DNA from 3 places in the Streptomyces sp. NPDC005775 genome. Region 1 is predicted to be linked to each of the others. Evidence: riboswitches for the same ligand, from Rfam matches in the RefSeq annotation. Region 1 holds a riboswitch; each other region holds the start of a gene.
What was found. Region 1 has a riboswitch for S-adenosylmethionine ahead of ACFYPA_RS24535 (aminotransferase class V-fold PLP-dependent enzyme). Riboswitches for the same ligand answer to the same signal wherever they lie in the genome.

Region 1 (7,625 bases):
TGCATTGTTCCTCCGTGACGTCTGTGTCTTCGGGGCTGTCGGGGCATGGACCGATGCGCGGATCGTACTCCGACCGACGGGCTGTCAGCACCGACCGGGGCAGCCGATCCATGGGCCGTTCGGGGAGGACATACCCCTCTGACACACCGAACGGCACCCCCCGGAGTGAGGGCGGGATAAGCGACCGACATAATGTCGGTCGTGGCGACAGCAACGACAGTAGAAACCGGGCACGCGCACCCGTCGGTCAATCGGCCGAACCTCACCAGCGTCGGAACCATCATCTGGTTGAGTTCCGAGCTGATGTTCTTCGCGGCCCTCTTCGCGATGTACTTCACCCTGCGATCGGTGACCGGACCGGATCACTGGAAGGAAATGGCGTCAGCCCTGAACTTCCCGTTCTCGGCGACGAACACCACGATCCTGGTGCTCTCCTCACTCACCTGCCAGCTCGGCGTCTTCGCCGCGGAGCGGGGCGATGTGAAGAAGCTCCGCGCCTGGTTCGTGATCACTTTCGTGATGGGTTCGATCTTCATCGGAGGCCAGGTCTTCGAGTACACGGAGCTGGTGAAGAAGGACGGCCTCTCGCTGTCCTCGGATCCGTACGGCTCGGTGTTCTACCTGACCACCGGCTTCCACGGTCTGCACGTGACAGGCGGTCTCATCGCCTTCCTGCTCGTTCTGGGCAGGACATACGCAGCCAAGAGGTTCACCCATGAACAGGCGACCGCAGCCATCGTCGTGTCCTATTACTGGCACTTCGTCGATGTCGTGTGGATCGGCCTGTTCGCCACGATCTACATGATCAAGTAACCGGGCTCGTACCCGACCCACATCATCGACGCAGAAGATCCTGACACCGGGGTAATCCGTGAAAAAGCTCTCCGCACGACGACGCCATCCGTTGGCGGCGGTCGTCGTACTACTCCTCGCGCTTGCGGCTACTGGGGGGCTGTACGCCGCGTTTGCGCCCGCGAGTAAGGCGCAGGCCGACGAAACCGCCCAGTCCCTCGCCATCGACGAGGGCAAGAAGCTGTACTCCGTCGGTTGCGCCAGCTGCCACGGAACCGGCGGTGAGGGCACCACCGACGGGCCCCAGCTTGTCGGCGTGGGCTCGGCCGCCGTGGACTTCCAGGTCGGTACCGGCCGTATGCCGGCGCAGCAGCCGGGCGCCCAGGTACCGAAGAAGAAGGTCATCTACAACCAGGCCGAGATCGACCAGCTCGCGGCGTACGTCGCGTCGCTCGGCGCCGGTCCGATCGTCCCGACCAAGAGCCAGGTCAGCCCCGAGGGCGCGGACGTGGCCAAGGGCGGCGACCTGTTCCGTACCAACTGCGCCCAGTGTCACAACTTCACGGGCGAGGGCGGTGCCCTGACGAACGGCAAGTACGCCCCCAACCTCGAAGGCACAAGCCCGAAGCACATCTACGAGGCCATGCAGACCGGCCCGCAGAGCATGCCGTCCTTCCCTGACTCGACGATGCCCGAGCAGCAGAAGAAGGACATCATCAAGTACATCCAGACCGTGAACAGCGCGCAGGCCGAGAGCCCGGGTGGCCTCAAGCTGGGTGGCCTCGGTCCGGTCAGCGAAGGCCTGTTCGGCTGGATCTTCGGTCTGGGCGCACTGATCGCAGTTGCCATCTGGGTCGCGGCCCACACCGCTAAGGCCAAGAAGTCATGAGTAGCCAAGAGATTCCAGAAGAGAACCTGCCCGCAGAGCAGGACGCCGCGCACGGCGCGGTAGAGGGTGCGGGCGACCCGTTCGCCGACCCGGGGCTGCCGGCCCACAGGCCGCGCATCCAGGACATCGACGAACGGGCCGCCAAGCGGTCCGAGCGCGCGGTCGCGTTCATGTTCACGCTGTCCATGCTGGCGACGGTGGGCTTCATCGCCTCCTACGTCATCTTCCCGGTCGACAAGATCGTCTACATCTTCCCGTTCGGTCATGTGAGTGCGCTCAACTTCTCCCTGGGGCTGACCCTGGGCGTGGCGCTCTTCGCGATCGGCGCGGGTGCCGTCCACTGGGCGCGCACCCTGATGTCGGACGTCGAGGTCGCGGACGACCGTCACGCGATCGCGGCCGAGCCCGAGGTCAAGGCGAAGGTTCTGGCCGACTTCGCGGCAGGCGCCGAGGAGTCCGCGTTCGGCCGGCGCAAGCTGATCCGTAACACCATGTTCGGCGCGCTGGCCCTGGTGCCGCTCGCCGGTGTGGTGCTGCTGCGCGACCTCGGTCCGCTGCCGGAGAAGAAGCTCCGCTCGACCCTGTGGGCCAAGGGCAAGCAGCTCGTCAACATGAACACGATGGAGCCGCTGCGTCCCGAGGACGTCATCGTCGGTTCGCTGACCTTCGCCATGCCCGAGGGCCTGGAGGAGGACGCGCACGACTTCCAGAAGCAGATCGCCAAGGCCGCTCTGATGATCGTCCGCATCGAGCCGGACAACATCAAGGACAAGCGCGAGCGCGAGTGGGCCCACGAGGGAATCGTGGCCTTCTCGAAGATCTGCACCCACGTCGGCTGCCCGATCAGCCTGTACGAGCAGCAGACGCACCACGTGCTCTGCCCGTGCCACCAGTCCACCTTCGACCTCTCCGACGGCGCCCGCGTCATCTTCGGTCCGGCCGGTCACGCCCTTCCGCAGCTGCGGATCGGCGTGAACAGCGAGGGCAACCTCGAGGCGCTCGGTGACTTCGAAGAGCCCGTCGGTCCTGCATTCTGGGAGCGCGGATGAGTACTGCGACCGATACGAAGCGCAAAGCGCCCGCCGGTGAGAAGGTTGCCGACTGGGCGGACGGCCGACTGGGGATCTACTCCCTGGCCAAGGCCAACATGCGCAAGATCTTCCCGGACCACTGGTCCTTCATGCTCGGTGAGATCTGCCTCTACAGCTTCATCATCATCATCCTCACGGGTGTGTACCTGACGCTGTTCTTCCACCCGAGCATGAACGAGGTCGTGTACCACGGCCCGTACGAGCCCATGCAGGGCATCCGGATGTCCGAGGCCTACGCCTCGACCCTGAACATCAGCTTCGACGTCCGTGGCGGTCTGCTGGTCCGGCAGATCCACCACTGGGCCGCGCTGATCTTCCTGGCCGGCATGTTCGTGCACATGATGCGTGTCTTCTTCACGGGTGCCTTCCGCAAGCCGCGTGAGATCAACTGGCTGTTCGGCTTCCTGCTGTTCGTCCTGGGCATGTTCACCGGTTTCACCGGTTACTCGCTCCCGGACGACCTGCTCTCCGGCACCGGTGTCCGCTTCATGGAGGGCGCGATCCTGTCCGTACCGATCGTCGGTACGTACCTGTCGATGTTCCTCTTCGGTGGGGAGTTCCCTGGCGGGGACTTCGTCGCCAGGTTCTACTCGGTGCACATCCTGCTGCTGCCGGGCATCATGCTCGGACTGCTGGTGGCCCACCTGATCCTGGTCTTCTACCACAAGCACACGCAGTTCGCGGGTCCCGGCCGGACGAACAAGAACGTCGTCGGCATGCCGCTGCTGCCGGTCTACATGGCGAAGGCGGGAGGCTTCTTCTTCCTCGTCTTCGGTGTCATCGCGATCATCGCGGGCATCGCCTCGATCAACCCCATCTGGGCCATCGGGCCGTACCGTCCGGACCAGGTGTCCACCGGTGCGCAGCCCGACTGGTACATGGGCTTCTCCGAGGGCCTGATCCGTGTGATGCCGGGCTGGGAGATCAACCTCTGGGGCCACACCCTGGTCCTGGGCGTGTTCGTCCCGCTGGTGATCTTCCCGCTGGTCCTGGCCGCGATCGCGGTCTACCCGTTCATCGAGTCCTGGGTCACCGGGGACAAGCGCGAGCACCACATCCTGGACCGTCCGCGCAACGTCCCGACCCGTACCGCCTTCGGTGTCGCGTGGATCACCTGGTACATGGTGCTGCTGATGGGCGGTGGGAACGACCTCTGGGCCACGCACTTCCACCTGTCGATCAACTCGATCACCTGGTTCGTGCGGATCGCGTTCTTCGTCGCACCGGTCATCGCGTTCGTCATCACCAAGCGGATCTGTCTCGGCCTTCAGCGCCGGGACAAGGAGAAGGTGCTGCACGGGCGTGAGTCCGGTCTCATCAAGCGCCTGCCGCACGGTGAGTTCGTCGAGGTGCACGAGCCGCTCGCACCCGCGCAGCTGCACACGCTCACCGCGCACGAGCAGTACAAGCCGGTCGAACTCGGCCCCGAGGTCGACGAGAACGGCGTCAAGCGCAAGATCTCCCCGGTGCAGAAGCTGCGGGCCAAGCTCAGCAAGGGCTTCTACGGCGAGCACACGCAGATCCCCAAGCCCACCGCCGAGGAGTACAAGGAGATCACCAGCGGCCACGGCCACCACTGATCACCTGAACTGATCGCCACAGCAGGAGCCCCGTCCATCCGATGGACGGGGCTCTTCGCTGTCCCCGGGGCTCGATAGGGTGGTCCCATCCCCTTTATCGGCTGTGGACCCCAGGAGCGGACCATGAACGTTGTGACCCCGGCAGGCGGCGACAGCGTGGCGGCTCGTACCTGGCCCGGCGTGCTGACCCCCCTGCTGCGCGGCCAGGACCTGACGGAGGACGACACCGCCTGGGCGATGGACCGCATCATGAGCGGCGAGGCGACCGACGTGCAGATCGCCGGCTTCGCCGTGGCGCTGCGCGCCAAGGGCGAGACGGTCACGGAGGTCTCCGGTCTGGTCCGCGCGATGTACGAGCACGCCACGACCATCCATGTGCCCGGCCGTACGGTCGACATCGTGGGCACCGGCGGAGACATGGCCAAGACGGTCAACATCTCCACCATGTCGGCGATCGTCGTGGCCGGGACGGGCGCCAAGGTCGTCAAGCACGGCAACCGCGCCTCGTCGTCGGCCAGTGGTTCCTCCGACGTCCTGGGGAAGCTCGGCGTCAATCTGGAACTGCCCCCGCAGCGCGTCGTCGAGGTCGCCGAGGAAGCGGGCATCACGTTCTGCTTCGCCGTGAAGTTCCACCCCGCCCTGAGGTACGCGGCGAAGGCCCGGGCGGAGCTCGGCGCGCCGACCACCTTCAACATCCTCGGGCCGCTCACCAATCCGGCCAAGGTGCGCGCGCAGGCGATCGGCGTCGCCGACCTGCGGATGGCGCCCATCGTCGCGGGCGTCCTCGCCGAGCGTGGCAACTCGGCCCTGGTCTTCCGGGGCGACGACGGTCTGGACGAGCTGACCACCACCGCGACCTCCCGGGTCTGGATCGCCAAGGACGGCGCGGTGCGCGAGGAGGCCTTCGACCCGCGCGACGTCGGCCTGGACCTGGTGCCGGTGGACGCGCTGCGCGGCGCCGACGCCTCGTACAACGCCGATGTGGCCCGCCGGCTGCTCGCGGGGGAGACGGGGCCCGTACGGGACGCCGTCCTGCTCAACTCGGCGGCGGCGCTCGTCGCGCTCGACCCGGGGCAGGGCACGCTCGCCGAGCAGCTCACCGCGGGGATCGCGAAGGCCGCCGAGTCCATCGACTCGGGCGCGGCGGGCCGGACGCTGGAGAGATGGGTCGTGGCCAGCAACGCCTGAGGCGGGGCGCACGGAAGACGAGGCAGGGCGCGGTCCAGATCATGGACCGCGCCTTGCGCCTTTTCGCAGGTGTGGCAAGATGCTGCGCAGGTCATGAGTGACAGCGACTACGGCCCCGGCCCGCTGTCCGGCAACCCTCCGTCCGTGGCGGGGTGCCCCGGGTGAAGACCAGGCCGCAGGCAGCGAGGTCTGCGGCAAGCGCGGACCCCTCGACATCGTGAGATGTCCACCCGTGGGGTCCTGGTCCTCAGGGAGCCTCTTGTGAGCACGCGAATGCGCTAGGGCTTTTCGGCCCTTCTCCGCACACCCTTCTTTCTTCCCTCCGTGCTGTCGCGTATCCGCGGGCACGCGGGATTCGCCTGCCTGTTACGGGAGTTCGTCATGTCTGTCCTCACTGCTGCCACCGACCAGTCGATTTGTACCCCGCTGCCGGTTCTGGGCAAGGATGTAACGGTTCCGCTGGTCACCGGCGGTGAGGTCACCTACGCCGCGCTGGACTACGCCGCCAGCGCCCCGGCCCTGCAGCGGGTGTGGGACGACGTGGCCGCGTACGCGCCGTACTACGGCAGCGTCCACCGCGGTGCCGGCTACCTCTCGCAGCTCTCCACGGACCTCTTCGAGAGCAGCCGCGAGACCGTGGCGGAGTTCCTCGGCTGCCGCGCCGACGACCAGGTGGTCTTCACCCGGTCCACGACCGACTCGCTCAACCTGCTCGCCGCCGCTCTGCCCGCCGACTGCCAGGTGTTCGTCTTCGAGACCGAGCACCACGCCTCGCTGCTGCCCTGGCGCGACGCCCGGGTGACGTACCTGAACGCCCCGCGCACCCCCGCCCAGGCCGTCGAGACCCTGGAGCGGGCGCTCGCCGGCCGTGACCCCTACGGCCCCGCCCTGGTCTGCGTCACCGGCGCGTCCAACGTCACCGGCGAGCTGTGGCCCGTCAAGGAGCTCGCGGCCGCCGCGCACGCCCACGGCGCCCGGATCGTGCTGGACGCCGCCCAGCTCGCCCCGCACCACCCCGTCGACATCGCCGAGCTGGACGTCGACTGGGTCGCCTTCTCCGGTCACAAGCTGTACGCGCCCTTCGGCTCCGGCGTCCTCGCCGGCCGCTCCGACTGGCTGACCGCGGCCGAGCCCTACCTGGCCGGCGGCGGCGCCTCCCGCCAGGTCGCCCGGCGCGCCGACGGCGGGGTGGACGTCGAATGGCACACCACCGCCGCCCGCCACGAGGCCGGCTCGCCCAACGTCATCGGCGTCTACTCCATCGCCTCCGCCTGCAAGGCGCTCACCGAGGCCGGGTTCGACAGCCTGGTCGCCCGGGAGCAGCGGCTCGTCGCCGACGTCCGCGCAGGACTCGCCGAGGTCCCCGCGGTCAAGGTGCTCTCGCTGTTCGGCGACGACGCCCCGCGGGTCGGCGTCATCTCCTTCGTGGTGGAGGGCTGGAACAGCTCGCACTTCGCCGCCGCGCTCTCGGCCGAGTACGGCATCGGGGTCCGCGACGGACTGTTCTGCGCCCACCCCCTCGTGCGCACCCTGCTCGGCAGCGACCCTCAGGACGTCGGCGAGTGCGGCGCGCCGGAGGCCGAGCCGGGCCAGAAGTCCCTCAACGCGATCCGGGTCAGCTTCGGCGCCGGTACGCCGGACGAGCACATCGAGCGCTTCCTGCGCGCGGTCAAGGAGCTCGTCAGCGAGGGCGCCCAGTGGAAGTACCGCACCGAGGGCGGCCGTTGCGTCCCCGACCGGGGTACGGCCACCCGGGTCTGAGGCTCCTCAACACGTTCGGCCGGGTACGGACAGCTGTCCGTACCCGGCCGAACGTGTTGACGTGGCTACGCGTCCAGCCCGATGGCGAAGGCCGCCTCCAGGTCGTGCTGCGAGTACGTACGGAACGCCACGTGGGTGTCGGTTCCCTCGACGCCGGGGATCTTGCTGATCCGGCCGGGGATGACATCGGCGAGGTCGTCGTGCTTGGACACCCGGACCATGGCGATCAGGTCGTAGGTACCGGTGACCGAGAAGACCTCGCTGACGCTGTCCAGCGCGGCGATGGCCTCGGCGATCTCGGGAATCCGGTCCACGCTGGTTTTG
Region 2 (7,625 bases), on a different contig from region 1:
AAACGGCGGCCTCGGTCGGACGTGGCGAAGCGCTTCGACTTGGCCGCTCCGCCTGTGACATGCATGGACGCTGCGAGCCTAGACCTGCCCGCGCGGAGTGTCTAGACCACTATCGAAGCGCTTCGACTCGGTGTGTCGCGGCAGCCGTTCCGGCTACTGCCACGATAGGCCCGTCACCCGGTCCGGAACATCAGCGGGACCGGGAGTCGCGCGTTCAGGACCCCGGCGTACCCGGAGGGAGGTGCGTCCCCCGGTCGCAGGCATCGAGCAGGCGGCCTCAGGCCCCGAGCAGGACCGGAAAGGCCTCCATGTCGTTCTGCGTCATCACGGGAAGCTTCCGGATGTCCGCGTCCGGCACCGCGAGCCGCAGTTCCGGGAAGCGCCCGAAGAGCGCCGGCAGGGCGATGCCCGCCTCGACCCGGGAGAGCGCCGCTCCGGGGCAGATGTGCGGGCCGTGGCCGAAGGTCATGTGCCGGATGGGGGTGGGGCGGGTGATGTCGAACGCGTCGGCGTCGGGGCCGTGCTGCTCGGGGTCGCGTCCGATCACCCGGTAGGAGATGACCACGCCCTCGCCCTTGGCGATGACACCGTCACCGACCTGGATGTCCTCGGTCGCGAACCGCATCAGGAGGTGGGTGGTCGGGGTGTCCCACCGCAGGGTCTCCTCGATCACGGTCTCCCAGGAGACCTCCCCGGCGAGGACCATCCGCAACTGGTCGGGGTGCGCCAGCAGGGCGCGTACGGCATTGAGAATGAGCCCGATCGTGGTCTCGTGCCCGGCGGCGACCATCGCCTTGAGGTTGCCGACCACCTCCTCCTCGGTCAGCGGCTCGCCGCCCTCGTCGGCGAGGATGAGCGCGGAGGTCAGATCATCGGTCGGCTGCGCGGTCTTCTCGCGTACGAGCCCGGCGTAGAAGACGTCCAGGTCGGCGAGGAGGGCCAGGCGCTCGTCCTGCGGGGTGAGCATCGAGAAGAAGGCCTTGTACTGGCGGGTCAGCATGGCGTTCTCGGCGGGGTCGACGCCCATCAGCATGCCGACGACGCGCATGGGCAGGGGCTGCGCGAACACGGACTTGAGGTCGACGACGGCCCCGTCCCTGCCCCCCTCGGCGAGCGCGTCCAGCAGCTCCCCGGTGAACTTCTCGATGTCGGGGCGTATCGCCTCCAGCCGGCGCGGCGTGAGCGCCTGGGAGGTCTTGGTCCGCAGCCGCCGGTGCTCGTCGCCGTCGACGGTGAACATGGACCGGCCGGCGTCGATCATGCCGATGAGCGGCCACGCGTGCGTCACTTCGCCGCTCTGCCACAGGCCCCAGGCATCGAGGTCCTTCACGAGCCGCGGGTCCAGCAGCAGTTGCCGGGCGTCGGCGTGCCGGGTGAGGGCCCAGGCCGGTACACCGAGCAGCTCGATCCGGGCCAGCGGTCCGGCGTCGCGCAGCCGCGTCGTCTCACCGTCCAGGTCCTGGACCATCGGGTCGATGACGACGGTCCCGCCGTCCTGGGCTGCCGCCTGGGCGGCGGCGTGGGGGCAGTTCACGAGAAGTCTCCTGTCGTGCGAACGGGGGTGAACCGAACGGGGAGCGAGGTGGTGCCACGCAGGAACGCGGAGGGCCGCCGCACGAGATCGTCGACGGGGACGGCGAGTTGGAGATCGGGCAACCGGTCGAGCAGGACCTCTATGCCGGTACGAGCGATGATCTCGGCGATCTCCTGGGCGGGGAACGGACACCGGTACTCACCGTGGCTGAAGGCGAGATGGGCGCCGTTGCCGCCCTGTCCGGATGCTCCGCTGCCGGAGATGGTCTGCCGGATCAGCGGGTCGGTGTTGGCGGCGCCGAGGCCGAGCAGCAGCATGTCCCCGGCCCTGATCCGCTGCCCGCCGAGCTGGGTGTCCCGCACGGCCCAGCGTCCGGCGAGGATCTGGGTGGGCGTGTCCTCCCAGAGCACCTCGTTCATGGCGTCGCCGATGCTGCGCCGGCCCCGGGCCATGGACTCGGCGAACGCGTCCTCGGTGAGCATCAGCCGCAGGGAGTTGCTGATCCAGTCGGCGGTGGTGAGGTGCCCGGCGGCCGTGATGGCCATCAGGTCGAGCATGTACTCCTCGTCGGTGAACGCCTCGGGGAAAGCGAGCATGCGCGAGGTCACGTCGTCTCCCGGAAGGGCCCGTTTCGCGGCCACCAGCCGGCCCATGTGTTCGCCGAACCGCTGATGGGCGGTCTGCGCGTCCGGGCCGCCGTCCGCGAGGTCCTTCAGCACCTGGGCGATGTCGGCACCCTCGTCGTCGGGGAACCCGACCAGACGGGCGAGGACGAGGACGGGCAGGGGCTCACAGAAGTCGGCGACGAGATCGGCCGTGCCGCGGCTGCACACGGCGTCGATGAGCCCGTCCGCCAACTGTTCGCAGTGGTTGCGGATTTCGAAGGGGTCGGTGCCTTCGAGGGCCGGCCCGACCATGCGCGCGTGCCGCCGGTGCTCCTCCCCCGCGCTGAAGTAGATGGACGGCAGGGGCCGCCCCACCATCGGCAGCAGGGGCCAGTCGTCGGGGATGTGGGGCCACTGGTTCCAGAGCCCGACATCGCGCGGGAACAGCTCCGCGTCGCTGGTGACTTGATGCAGTTCCCGGTACCCGATGACCAGCCAGGCGGGGAAGCCGCCCGGCAGCTCCACGGGGACGACGGGCCCGTGATCACGCCGCATGGCGCGGTAGACGGCTTGCGGTTCCGTCTGGAACCCGGGCCCGCCGAGTGGCACGGCACCGGCGTGCGCCGGGCAACCGGGAGGCGGAGAGGGAGAGGGTGGCGCGGGCTCTGCGGAAGAAGGGCGCGTCATGGGTCCTGACTCCTGTGGCGACAGCTGCACGCGTCAAGATCAGGCGATCAACGCACGTTCACTATAAGGAGTTTGTGTGCCGTCGGAACGGTCAGCGACGATCAATCCCACACCCTGAACGGAACAGCGGGACGACATCTCAGCACAATTGCCGAGCATCGCGATGTACCGAACGAGCTCACGGTGCGGACGCGACGGGACGGGCTACGCCAGGGAGCCACGGCCCCCGGCACGGTCGTCCCGAACCGCGGTCTCGCACAGCTCCCCGGCCTCCAACCCGACGTTGACGAGCCCGGCAGCGCCGCCGTTGACTCCGCCGCCGTGCACCAGCTTCAGCGCATGCCAACGCTCCAGCCAGTACACCCGCCCGAGGTGACTCGCAAGGGTCTCCCGCAGCGCGCCGGGGGCATGCGTCCACACCGCGGGGAGGTTGTCGGCATGGTCGAAGGCGGCCCGCAGTTCGACCCACCCGTCATCACGGACATCCCCCGAGGTGACCAGGATCTCGACGGCCCGCCCCGGCTCCTGGCGGCACTTCTTCGCGTGGATCCAGTGCACGCGGTGACCCGCGGCATAGCGGGAGCAGCCGTCACTCCGCACGGAGTCGTTCTGGGCGAGATGACGCAGCATGGTGAGGTTCGCCTTCCGAGGTGAGGACCCCGGATCTCCTGCACCGCGGTCCGCTGTTCCCCGTGCCCTTCGCACGGGGCAGGTCGTCACCCGGAGCACCCGCAGCGGAGCGGGGTGCCGTCCAGCAAGCCGGGGCTGCGCACTGGAACTCATGACCCGTACACGACTCTAACGCACACGAACGGCACGAACCGACGGGTGGTCAGGAGTGCGCGGCCCCGGCCCCGGGCACCACCCGCCCCGGACCGCCCGCCGGGACGAGGCCCCTGACCCGGGGCCCTCAGCCGGTGACGAGACCCGGGTCGCTCGAACCGGCCCGGCCGGTCTCGACGTGTCCGGCGAAGCGCCGCAGGAACGTGGCGTCCACGTCGGAGACGACGGTGACGTCGTACCAGCTCTTGCTCCCCCGCAGGTCGAGCACGTGTTTCACGGTCGCGCCGGCGCTGACCGCGAAGGCCCGCACCCCTCCCCCGTACCCGGCCGCGCTGCGCACGGTCAGACGCACGGTCGAGGACCCACCGTTGACGAAGGTGAGCTCCAGTCCACCACCCGCCGCGACATGACGCGCCGTCACCTCCGGCCCCGCCACCTTGCCGCCGGCCCGGAAGGTGCGCAGGAAGCCGTTGGGACCATGGACGGTGAGGTCGGTCACTCCCTTGGAATAGGCGGTGTTCCAGCTGTCCGCGAGGGACTTGCCGGCCTCGGTGGTGTAGGTCCAGGGCCCGTCCGTGCGGTTCGCGGAGCTCACCAGGAACTGCGCCCCTGCGGCGGCGCCGCCACTGAGGGTGAGGCGGTACGTGCCGGTGGCCGTATCGGCGGCCCCGTCGACGAAGGGTGCGTAGCGCAGCGGCCGGGTGGGCCGTGCCCCCTTCTCCTGCTTGGGCACGCTGCCGGTGGCGGGCGGTGCGGGGACGTAGTCGGGGTGCCGGAGGCGGTCCGGAGGCTCGTAGGCGTCGGTCGACGGCAACGAGAGGTCCGAGGCGTCCGTACGACTGAAGTCGAAGGCGGAGGTGAGATCACCGCAGACGGCGCGCCGCCAGGGCGAGATGTTGGGCTCGTGCACGCCGAAGCGCTGTTCCATGAAGCGGATGACGGAGGTGTGGTCGAAGACCTCGGAGCACGCGAACCCACCGGTGCTCCACGGTGAGACGACCAGCATGGGCACGCGCTGGCCGAGCCCGTACGGTCCGGCGGTGTACCGGATGTCGCCGGGGAAGTAGTCGGCGGAGGTGTCGACGGTGGACAGCCCCTGCGCGGGCCCCGACGGGACGAAGGGCGGCACGACATGGTCGAAGAAGCCGTCGTTCTCGTCGTAGGTGATGAAGAGGGCGGTCCGGCCCCAGACCTCGGGATCGGCCGTCAGCGCGTCCAGGACCTGCGAGATGTACCAGGCGCCGTAGTTGGCGGGCCAGTTGGGGTGTTCGCTGTACGCCTCCGGGGAGACGATCCACGAGACCTTCGGCAGCGTCCCGGCCCGGACATCGGCCTTCAGGTCGTCGAGGAGCCCTCCGCCGTTCTTGATGTCGGTCCCGGTGCGGGCCTTGTCGTGGAGCGGGTCGCCGGGCACGGCGTTACGGTAACTATCGAAGTAGAGGAGCGAGTTGTCCCCGTACGTACCCCGGTAGGCGTCGCTGATCCACCCCCAGGACCCGGCGGCGTCGAGCCCGTCGCCGATGTCCTGGTAGACCTTCCAGGAAACCCCCGCCTGCTCCAGGCGCTCGGGGTAGGTGGTCCAGCCGTATCCCGCCTCGTCGTTGCCGAGGACGGGGCCGCCACCGGAACCGTCGTTCCCCGTGTACCCGCTCCAGAGGTAGTAGCGGTTCGGGTCGGTGTTCCCGATGAACGAGCAGTGGTACGCGTCGCAGACGGTGAACGCGTCGGCGAGGGCGTAGTGGAACGGAATGTCCTCGCGGGTGAGGTGGGCCATCGTCGTCGCGGTCTTGGCCGGAACCCACTGGTCGTACGCACCCTTGTTGAACGCCCGGTGTCCGCCGGCCCAGTCGTGGTTGAGGTCCTGGAGGAACTGCATCCCGAGCTTGTCGGCCGGCGGCCGGAACGGCAGCACCTCCTTGCCGAGGGAGTCCTTCTGATGCCAGACCGGCTTGCCACTGGGCAGCGTGACGGGGCGCGGGTCACCGAAGCCGCGCACGCCGTTCATGGTGCCGAAGTAGTGGTCGAAGGAACGGTTCTCCTGCATCAGGACGACGATGTGCTCGACGTCCCGCAGGCTGCCCGTTCGCCCCCGTGCGGGGAGGGACGCGGCGCGGGCGATGCTGCTCGACAAGGCGGTGTAGGCAGCCGTGCCTCCGGCGAGTTGCAGGAGGCGGCGACGGTTGAGTTCTGCCATGGGGGGCCTCTGCGGGGTGAGGGGATGTGGGGGCGAAAGCGACTGGAGTGTTCCAGAGTCGACGGGCCCGCGGAAGACCCGTGCGGTGTGCACGCGGTGGCGATCGGCCGAACAGCCGGCGACGGAACAGACCACGGCACTGCCCGCGTGCGACGGCGTACGCGGGATAGTCCGGGTACCCGCCCCGGCCGACCCTTACGGCTTCACCCCCACACCACCGAACGCATCCACATCGGCTGCCACCGTCGCGCTGTCGGCATCGGGACGCCATGCGCTGAGCCGGACGAACCCGGGCTCGATCATGCGCAGCCCGTCGAAGAGCGTCTCGATCTGCTGGGGCTCACGGACGTAGTACGGCACGGCACCACTCTCGATGTACGCCTTCTCCGCTGCGATCATGCCCTCGCTGGTCCGCGTGCCGTCGTACACGACGAGGAGGCTCCCCGACGGAAGCCCGGCCATGATCGCGTGCACCACGTCACGCGCGCGGTCGAAGTCGCCGGCGTGGCCGAGTATGCCGAGCAGCATGAGCGCGACGGGCCGCTCGAAGTCGAGGGTCTTCGCCGCCCCGGTCAGGATGGCTTCCGGCTCGTACAGGTCGGCGTCGATGTAGTCCGTGGCGCCTTCCGGCGAGCTGGTGAGCAGGGCCCGCGCGTGAGTGAGCACCAGGGGGTCGTTGTCGACGTACACGATGCGCGCGTCGGGGGCGATCGCCTGCGCGACCTGATGGGTGTTGTCAGCGGTGGGCAGGCCGGTCCCGATGTCGAGGAACTGCCGGATGCCGTGTTCCCGGACCAGATGACTCACCGACCTGCGCAGGAACTGCCGACCCGCCACTGCCACATCGACGAGTCCGGGGAAGAACGCCTTGATCTGATCGCCGACCTCGCGGTCGACCTCGTAGTTGTCCTTGCCCCCGACGAAGTAGTTCCAGAAGCGGGCCGAGTGGGGGCGCCTCGTGTCGATCCGCGCCGATATGCCAGCCGGGGCAGGCACTTGGTTCTCGCTCACAAGAGCCTCCTGGCACAAACGATGTTGAGGGACGCTCTCAATCTAGCCGGATGCCGTGCCGGTCTCCCGGCGCATCAGCCCACGGCGGCTCGGACAGAACGTCTTCGGCCGTCTCACTCACCGCACCAACTCACCCGGGTTGGGGGACTTGCCCTGCTTCACTGCGAAGTTCGCGTCCTGTGGGGAATCATGCGGATCATGGCCCAACTCGAAGCGCGCGAAGTGCCGCTGCACAAAGTCTTCTGCAGTGACTACGACTTTCGGATCCCTGACTACCAGCGCCCTTACGCATGGCAGCCCGAACAGGCCCAGCAGCTCCTGGCCGACCTGGAGGAAGCCCTCCTGCGGGGCGACGGGGAGCCCTACTTCCTCGGCTCTCTGGTTCTCGTCAAGGACAGCGGATCCGCCGAGGCCGACGTCATCGACGGTCAGCAACGTCTGACGACGTTGACCATCCTGCTGGCCGTGCTGCGCGATCTGGCGCAGCAGCCCGACGTGGTGACCAATCTGGTGGCGATGATCTCCGAGCCCGGGAACACGGTCCTGGGCCTGAAGGCCAAGCCCCGCCTCACTCTGCGCCCCCGGGACGCCGACTTCTTCCAGCAGCACATTCAGACCGCCGGTTCCATCAGCACACTCCTGGTGCTGAACCCGCACAATCTCAGGACGGACGCGCAGAGGGCTGTCCAGGCCAACGCGCTGGCACTGCACACGGCCTTGGCCTCCTGGAGCGACGAGCAGCGACTCTCCCTGTGCAAGCTGATGGGGGTCCAGACCTTCCTGGTCGCGGTCAGCACCCCTGACCTGGACA
Region 3 (7,625 bases), on a different contig from region 1:
TGCCGGGGTGGTCCTTCTCCAGGGACTCGATGACCTGGGAGAGGGTCGCGCCCTCGGCCGGGACCTCGGCCTGGCCGCCCGTGTAGGTGCGGAGGATGGTGGGGATACGGACCTTGACGCTCATGGTGTGCCCTTCCTGAAGTCTCGGGTGGTCGGAAAGCTCGTCAGCTGCCGGCGAGGCCGGCGGCGCGGAAGGCTTCCAGGCTCGGGCGGATCGTGGCGCTCGCCTGCGAGGTGGCGGCCACCGCGTCCAGCGTCTTGAGGCCGTCACCGGTGTTCAGGACGACGGTCGTGAGCGCCGGGTCCAGCAGACCGGCGTCGATCAGCTTCTTCGTCACGCCGACCGTCACCCCGCCCGCCGTCTCGGCGAAGATGCCCTCGGTGCGGGCCAGCAGCTTGATCGCGTCGACGACCTGCTCGTCGTTGACGTCCTCGACGGCACCACCGGTGCGGCGGGCGATGTCCAGGACGTACGGGCCGTCGGCCGGGTTGCCGATCGCCAGGGACTTGGCGATGGTGTTCGGCTTCTGCGGGCGGACCACGTCGTGGCCGGCCTTGAAGGCGGCGGAGACCGGCGAGCAGCCCTCGGCCTGGGCGCCGAAGATCTTGTACGGCTTGTCCTCGACCAGGCCGAGCTTGATCAGCTCCTGGAGGCCCTTGTCGATCTTCGTGAGCTGCGAACCGGACGCGATGGGGATGACGATCTGGTCGGGCAGCTGCCAGCCGAGCTGCTCGCAGATCTCGTACGCGAGGGTCTTGGACCCCTCGCCGTAGTACGGGCGCAGGTTGACGTTGACGAAGCCCCAGCCCTCGCCGAGCGGGTCGCCGATGAGCTCGGAGCAGAAGCGGTTGACGTCGTCGTAGTTGCCCTCGATGCCGACCAGCTCACCGCCGTACACCGCGGCCATGACGACCTTGCCCTGCTCCAGGTCGTGCGGGATGAACACGCAACTGCGCAGGCCGGCCCGGGCGGCGGCGGCACCCACCGCGCCGGCGAGGTTGCCGGTGGAGGAGCACGACAGGGTGGTGAATCCGAAGGCGCGGGCGGCCTCGACGGCGATCGCGACGACGCGGTCCTTGAAGGAGTGCGTCGGGTTGCCGGAGTCGTCCTTGACGTACAGGCCGCCGGTGACGCCCAGCTCGCGGGCGAGGTTGTCGGCCTTGACCAGCTTGGTGAAGCCGGGATTGATGTTGGGCTTGTCCGCGACGTCGGAGGGGACCGGCAGCAGCGGCGCGTAGCGCCAGATGTTGTTCGGTCCGGCCTCGATGCGCTTCTTCAGCTCGTCCGGGGAGCCGCTCGGCAGGTCGTACGCCACTTCGAGCGGCCCGAAACAGGACGCGCAGGCGAAAAGGGGGCCGAGTGCGAATCGCTCTCCGCATTCGCGGCAGGAAAGCGCCGCGGCGGGACCGAGGTCCACAGAAGCTTCGGTGTGTGCTGCAACAGTCTCAACAGCCATGATGGCGAGGCCCTTTCTCCTCATCTTCCTCGCGACGCATTTCGTCACGAGACGGAATTGGCACCTTCCCCACCTGACCTCGCGGTCGGCGGGAGGGTTGCCGGGACTTCAACGGGCCGTTCCCTCTGTCCCTCTGGATGAGCGCTGTGGCACTGGACCATGGATCCAGGCGTTTATCGGCGGACGGACCCCGGCATGCGACGGCCATCTGCGTTGTTCAAGACTGTAACCGAAGCACTGGACGGTTGAGATAGTCGTCCGTACCGCGAGATGGATCACATACAGGGAGTATCGACCGTGCTGGAAGAGGTCGAACGCTGGCTGACCAGGCGTTCCTGGTCAGCCGCCGACCGCCCGCTGGACCGTCTGCTGGATGCCAGGAAGGACGCGCACGGGACGGGCGTGAGCGTGGTGCTGCCCGCGCTGAACGAGGCGGAGACGGTCGGGGACATCGTCACGACGATCCGGCGCGAGCTCATGGAGAAGGTCCGGCTGGTCGACGAGCTCGTGGTGATCGATTCCGGCTCCACGGACGCCACCGCCGACGTCGCCCGCCGGGCGGGCGCCCGGGTGGTCCACCGGGACGCGATCCTCCCCCGCATCCCGGCCGTCCCCGGCAAGGGCGAGGTGCTCTGGCGGTCACTCCTGGTGACCAGCGGTGACATCGTCTGTTTCATCGACGCGGACCTGAAGGACTTCTCGGCGGACTTCGTCTCCGGCATCGTCGGCCCGCTGCTGACCGACCCCTCGGTGCAGTTCGTCAAGGCGATGTACGACCGCCCGTTCGGCGACACCACGGGTCAGGGCGGCCGGGTCACCGAAATGGTGGCACGCCCGCTCCTCAATCTGCACTGGCCGCAGCTGGCCGGTTTCGTCCAGCCGCTGGGCGGCGAGTACGCGGTGCGGCGCTCGCTGCTGGAGCGGCTGCCGTTCCCGGTCGGTTACGGAGTGGAGCTGGGCCTGCTCGTCGACTCCCTGCACACGGTCGGCCTGGACGCGCTCGCGCAGGTCGACGTCGGCGTCAGGAAGCACCGCCACCAGGACGGCCAGGCGCTCGGCCGGATGGCGGCCGCCATCTACCGGACCGCTCAACTCCGCCTGTCCCGCGGTCACCTGGTCCGGCCGTCGCTGACCCAGTTCGAGCGTGGCGAGCACGGTTTCGTCCCGCACACGTACCCGGTGGACACCGAGGAGCGGCCGCCGATGCGCGAGATCGAGGAATACGTCGCACGCCGCGCGGCGTGAGACGGCATGACTTCGCACGTTTGGGCGGTTCGTGATCGGGCTAGATTCCGCCCATGGTCTCCGAGCACGCACCTCAGCCCGCTGCCCAGGTACTCGTCGCGTCCAACCGAGGCCCGGTCTCGTACGCGCTGCGCGAGGACGGCGGCCTCGACTCCAGACGCGGCGGGGGCGGGCTCGTCTCCGGCCTGAGCGCCGTCGACGACAAGATGTGGGTCTGCGCCGCCCTCGGGGACGGTGACCGGGAGGCGGTGCGGCGCGGGATCGGCGAGCCGGGCGTCCGGATGCTCGACATCGACGCGAAAGTGCACGCCGACGCGTACAACGGCATCGCCAACTCGGTGCTCTGGTTCGTCCACCACCTGCTCTACCAGACCCCCGTCGAGCCGGTCTTCGACGCGGAGTTCCGCCGCCAGTGGGCCGCCTTCGAGACGTACAACCGGGCCTTCGCCGAGGCGCTCGCCGAGGAGGCGGGCGAGGGTGCGGCGGTCCTCGTGCAGGACTACCACCTGGCGCTGGTGCCCGGCATGCTCCGCGAGCTGCGCCCCGACCTCCGGATCGGCCACTTCTCGCACACCCCGTGGGCGCCCGTCGACTACTTCCGGCTGCTGCCCGACGACATCGCCGAGCAGCTGCTGCGCGGCATCCTCGGCGCCGACCGGGCGGCGTTCCTGACCCGCCGCTGGGCCGACGCGTTCATCGGCTGCTGTACGGAGATCCTCGGCGGCACCGGGCACACCCGGGTCGGGGTGCACGGCCTCGGGGCCGACGCGGACTTCCTGCGCCGCCGCGCGCACGAGGCGGACGTGGACGAGCGGATGGCGGCGCTGCGGGAGCAGGTGGGCCCCGGCCGGAAGACGATCGTGCGGGTGGACCGTACGGAACTGTCCAAGAACATCGTCCGCGGGATGCTCGCCTACCGCGCCCTGCTCGACGAGCGGCCCGAGTGGCGCGGGCGCGTCGTCCACATCGCGTTCGCCTACCCCTCGCGGCAGGACCTCGCGGTCTACCGGGAGTACACGGCCGAGGTACAGCGCGTCGCCGACGGGATCAACGAGACGTACGGGACGGCGGACTGGACGCCGGTCGTCCTGCACGTCAAGGACGACTTCGCCCGCTCGCTGGCGGCGTACCGGCTGGCGGACGTCGCCCTCGTCAACCCGATCCGGGACGGGATGAACCTCGTCGCCAAGGAGGTCCCGGTCGTCTCCGACGCCGGCTGCGCGCTGGTGCTGTCGCGGGAGGCGGGGGCGTACGAGGAGCTGGGCACCGACGCGATCACGGTGAACCCGTACGACGTGTCCGCCACCGCCGCGGCCCTCCACGAGGCGCTGACGATGGCGGACGACGAACGGACGGCCCGTACGGAGCGGCTGGCCGCGGCCGCCACCGCGCTGCCGCCGCAGCAGTGGTTCCTGGACCAGCTAGAGGCGCTGCGCCAGGGCTGACAGGAACTCCACGACGGCCCCCGGCCCCGGCAGCGACAGATCGGCGCGTTCGGCCAGTTCGGGCACTTCCGCGCTGCCGCTGCAGATCAGCAGGCCGGGGGGGCCTTCGGGGCCCTCGGTGCGGAGCTTGTCGACGGCGGCGAACGCGGCGAGGTCGCCCAGGTCGTCACCGGCGTAGAGCACACAGCCCGCGTCGGTCTCGTGCGCGTACCGGGTGAGGGCCACGCCCTTGTCCATGCCGGAGGGGCGCAGCTCCAGGACCAGGCGTCCCGGTTCGACGATCAGTCCGTGGCGGGCGGCGAGCTCGCCCAGGGGGCCGCGCAGTGCCTCGAAGGCGGCCTGCGGGTCGGCGGCGCGGCGGGTGTGGACGGCGAGCGCCTGCCCTTTCTCCTCTATCCAGGTGCCGTGCCAGGAGTCGAACCGGTCGAGCACGCCGGGAAGTTCGGCCCGGACGGCGGCGACGCCGGGGTGCGGGGCGGGGGCGCGGACGGTGCCGGAGACGGCGTCCCAGCGTTCGGCCCCGTAGTGCCCGAGGACGACGAGCCGGTCCAGGCCCGCGACGCCCGCGAAGCCGCCGTAGCGGACCGCGACGCCGGCCGGGCGGCCGGTGATCACGGCGATCGACGCGACCTTGGGGGCGAGTGCGGCCAGGGCCTCGACGGCGCCGGGGTGCGCGCGGGCCTGTTCGGGGTCCGGGACGATGTCGGCGAGCGTGCCGTCGAAGTCGAGTGCGATGACGGCGCGGTCGGGCCGGGCGAGGAGCGCGGCGAGGCCCTCCTGACCGGCGGGGGTCGTCGGGGCCGGCAGGGGCGGGGTGTGCGGGTGGCTGCCCATGCGACGAGCCTATCGGTGGGCTCGTCGCGGGTGCGGCAGATCCAGCCGCGCGGGCGTTTGGTGCGCGGGTGCTGCCGGGGCGCCGCCCCGGACCCCGCTCCTCAATCGCCGGAGGGGCTTATTCGTGCGGAGCCCCGGGTGTCACCGGCGTCCCCGCCGCGCCTCCCGCACCCGGCGCAGGCGGTTCACCGTCACCGGGTCGGCCTCCAGGGCCCGCCGGTCGTCCAGCAGGGCGTTCAGCAGTTGGTAGTAGCGGGTCGGGGAGATGCCGAGCTGTTCCCTGATCGCCCGCTCCTTCGCCCCCGGCCCCGCCCACGACTGCCGCTCGACCGCCAGGACCGCGCGGTCCCGCTCGGAGAGGCCGGCGGGAGGGGCGGGCTCGTCGGGGCCGTTCGGGGGGAGGGCGGTCATATCAGCCAATATATTGCGCGGGCCGCGGGCCGCTACTCCGCGTTCTCCGCGGCCGTCGACTCCTGCGCGATGTGCTGGAGCACGCTCTGCGGGTTCGCGCCCGGCTCCACCGCCTTGCCGATGTTCTGCTTGATCGACTCGCTGGCCTGCGCCCAGGACGTCTTACCGAAGGGGTAGAACTCGGCGTCCGGCAGCGCGGCCAGGAACTCGTGGAGCGGTTTGGACTTGGGGTCGTCCTCCATCGCGGCCGACGCGGTGTCGGTCACGGGCAGCAGGTCGTACTTGTCCGCGAACTCGATCACGTTCTTGTCGCTGAACATGAAGTCGAAGAACTTGCCCATCTCGACGCGGTGGCCGTTCTGCTTGAACCCCATGATCCAGTCGGCCACACCCATCGGCGCGCTGGTGGGGCCGTCGGCGCCGGGCAGCTGCACCATGCCGAAGTTCACGCCCCGCTTCTCGGCGTCCTCCATCAGGGTGGGGTGGCCGTTGAGCATGCCGACGTCGCCCTTGGCGAACGCCTCGAAGGCCTTGGCCCGGTCGAGCTTGCCGGGGGCCACGGGGCCGACGAGCCCCTTGTCGACGAGGTTCGACTTCAGCCAGTCGAACGTCTGGACGTTCTCGTCGGAGTCGATGTTGTACGAGCCCACGTCGTCGGTGTAGCCGCCGCCACCGCTGAGCAGCCACATCATGGTCTCGGCCTGGGCCTCCTCCTGGCCCAGCGGCAGCGCGAAGGGGTACTTCACCCCGCGCTGCTTGAGCGCCTCGGCGTCGTCGGCTATGTCGTCCCAGGTCCGCGGAGCCTTGAGGCCCGCCTGGGAGAAGAGGTCCTTGTTGTAGAAGAGCAGCCGGGTGCTGGCCACGAACGGCAGCCCGTACTGGATCCGGCTGACCCGGCCGGCCTCCGCGAGCTTCGGCAGGAAGTTGGCCTGGGTGGGGATGCTGAGCATCTGGTCGGCGGAGTAGAGCTTGCCGGCCTTGGCGTAGTCCGCGTACGCGCCGATCTGCGCGATGTCGGGGGCCTTTCCGTCCTTCACCATCTCGGCGACCTCGCGGTCGATGTCCGTCCAGGGAAGGACGGTCACGTCGACCTTGATGCCGGGGTGGGAGTCCTCGAAGCTGCGGGCGACCCCGTCCCAGTACGTCTGCGACTTGTTGGCCTCGCCGGTGCCGTAGTCGGCAGCGACCAGTTTCAGCGTGACGTCGTCAGAGCCGCCGGCGCCGCCGCAGCCCGCCAGTGTGGCCGTCATCCCCAGTGCGGCGACAGCCGCCGTCAGTCCCAAGTAACGCCGCTGCACAGCTCAGTCCGTCCTCGTCGATTGCGTCACCCGCGGCACCCACGTCGGCGTGGGGCCATCCGGATGAGCTGCGATCTTGCACCACCCCGGGACGGCAGGTCTATACCACCGAGGTATCGCTTTCGCAGCACAGCAGCATTGCACGGGACGTGGAGCGACTGCTAAGGAGGTCTCGGCCGGGCACGACCCGGCCGTCCACCCGAGCCTCCCCCGCCACCGCCCAGCCGCAAGGAGCCGTCCAGCATGTCCCGTACCGCATCAGAAATCGCCACCCAGCCCGGTTGCTGGCGTCGTGCCGCAGAGGCGGGCGCGGCCTTCGACGGGCTGCCGCGTCCGGGCGAGCGGGTCGCCGTGACCGGGTGCGGCACCTCCTGGTTCATGGCCATCGCCTACGCGGCGCTGCGGGAGGCGGCCGGGCAGGGCGAGACGGACGCGTACGCCTCGTCGGAGTTCCCCGCCGGGCGGACGTACGACCGGGTCGTGGCGATCACCCGTTCCGGTACGACGAGCGAGGTGCTGGCGCTCCTGGGCGAGCTGCGCGGGAAGACGGCCACCGTCGCACTGACCGCCGACCCGAAGACGCCGGTCATGGAGGCCGCCGACGCGGTGGCCGTCCTGGACTGGGCGGACGAGGAGTCGGTGGTCCAGACCCGGTTCGCCACCACCGCGCTCGCGTTCCTGCGGGCCGGCCTGGAGGCGGCGGGCCCGCTCCCGGCCGGCGTGAAGACGGTCGCCGAGGCGGCCGTCGACGCGGAGCTGGCGGTGACCGAGCCGCTGGACGAGACGGTGGTCGCGGCCGAGCAGTGGACGTTCCTGGGGCGCGGCTGGACCTACGGGCTCGCCCAGGAGGCCGGGCTGAAGATGCGCGAGGCGGCGGGCGCCTGGACCGAGTCGTACCCCGCGATGGAGTACCGCCACGGCCCGATCGCGATCAC

Region 2: it holds a riboswitch for S-adenosylmethionine, as region 1 does, so the genes downstream of both, ACFYPA_RS03585 (hypothetical protein) here and ACFYPA_RS24535 (aminotransferase class V-fold PLP-dependent enzyme) in region 1, are expected to answer to the same signal.
Region 3: it holds a riboswitch for S-adenosylmethionine, as region 1 does, so the genes downstream of both, thrC (threonine synthase) here and ACFYPA_RS24535 (aminotransferase class V-fold PLP-dependent enzyme) in region 1, are expected to answer to the same signal.

What each region holds. Positions count from the first base shown of each region.
Region 1 is NZ_JBIAIU010000011.1:35,496-43,120, forward strand. Features, by position in the region: gene ACFYPA_RS24505 (hypothetical protein) at 1-5, opposite strand, end outside; gene ACFYPA_RS24510 (heme-copper oxidase subunit III) at 193-813, shown strand; gene ACFYPA_RS24515 (c-type cytochrome) at 872-1,681, shown strand; gene ACFYPA_RS24520 (Rieske 2Fe-2S domain-containing protein) at 1,678-2,730, shown strand; gene ACFYPA_RS24525 (cytochrome bc complex cytochrome b subunit) at 2,727-4,352, shown strand; gene trpD (anthranilate phosphoribosyltransferase) at 4,476-5,540, shown strand; SAM riboswitch class IV at 5,630-5,747, shown strand; gene ACFYPA_RS24535 (aminotransferase class V-fold PLP-dependent enzyme) at 5,922-7,301, shown strand; gene ACFYPA_RS24540 (Lrp/AsnC family transcriptional regulator) at 7,367-7,625, opposite strand, start outside.
Region 2 is NZ_JBIAIU010000001.1:805,060-812,684, forward strand. Features, by position in the region: gene ACFYPA_RS03575 (cytochrome P450) at 278-1,534, opposite strand; gene ACFYPA_RS03580 (cytochrome P450) at 1,531-2,826, opposite strand; gene ACFYPA_RS03585 (hypothetical protein) at 3,031-3,456, opposite strand; SAM riboswitch class IV at 3,504-3,613, opposite strand; gene ACFYPA_RS03590 (phosphocholine-specific phospholipase C) at 3,737-5,803, opposite strand; gene ACFYPA_RS03595 (SAM-dependent methyltransferase) at 5,999-6,814, opposite strand; gene ACFYPA_RS03600 (DUF262 domain-containing protein) at 7,013-7,625, shown strand, end outside.
Region 3 is NZ_JBIAIU010000006.1:48,004-55,628, reverse strand. Features, by position in the region: gene ACFYPA_RS15810 (MoaD/ThiS family protein) at 1-124, opposite strand, end outside; gene thrC (threonine synthase) at 165-1,457, opposite strand; SAM riboswitch class I at 1,475-1,601, opposite strand; gene ACFYPA_RS15800 (glucosyl-3-phosphoglycerate synthase) at 1,755-2,702, shown strand; gene ACFYPA_RS15795 (trehalose-6-phosphate synthase) at 2,756-4,147, shown strand; gene otsB (trehalose-phosphatase) at 4,124-4,981, opposite strand; gene ACFYPA_RS15785 (DUF3263 domain-containing protein) at 5,123-5,392, opposite strand; gene ACFYPA_RS15780 (extracellular solute-binding protein) at 5,425-6,642, opposite strand; gene ACFYPA_RS15775 (sugar isomerase) at 6,934-7,625, shown strand, end outside.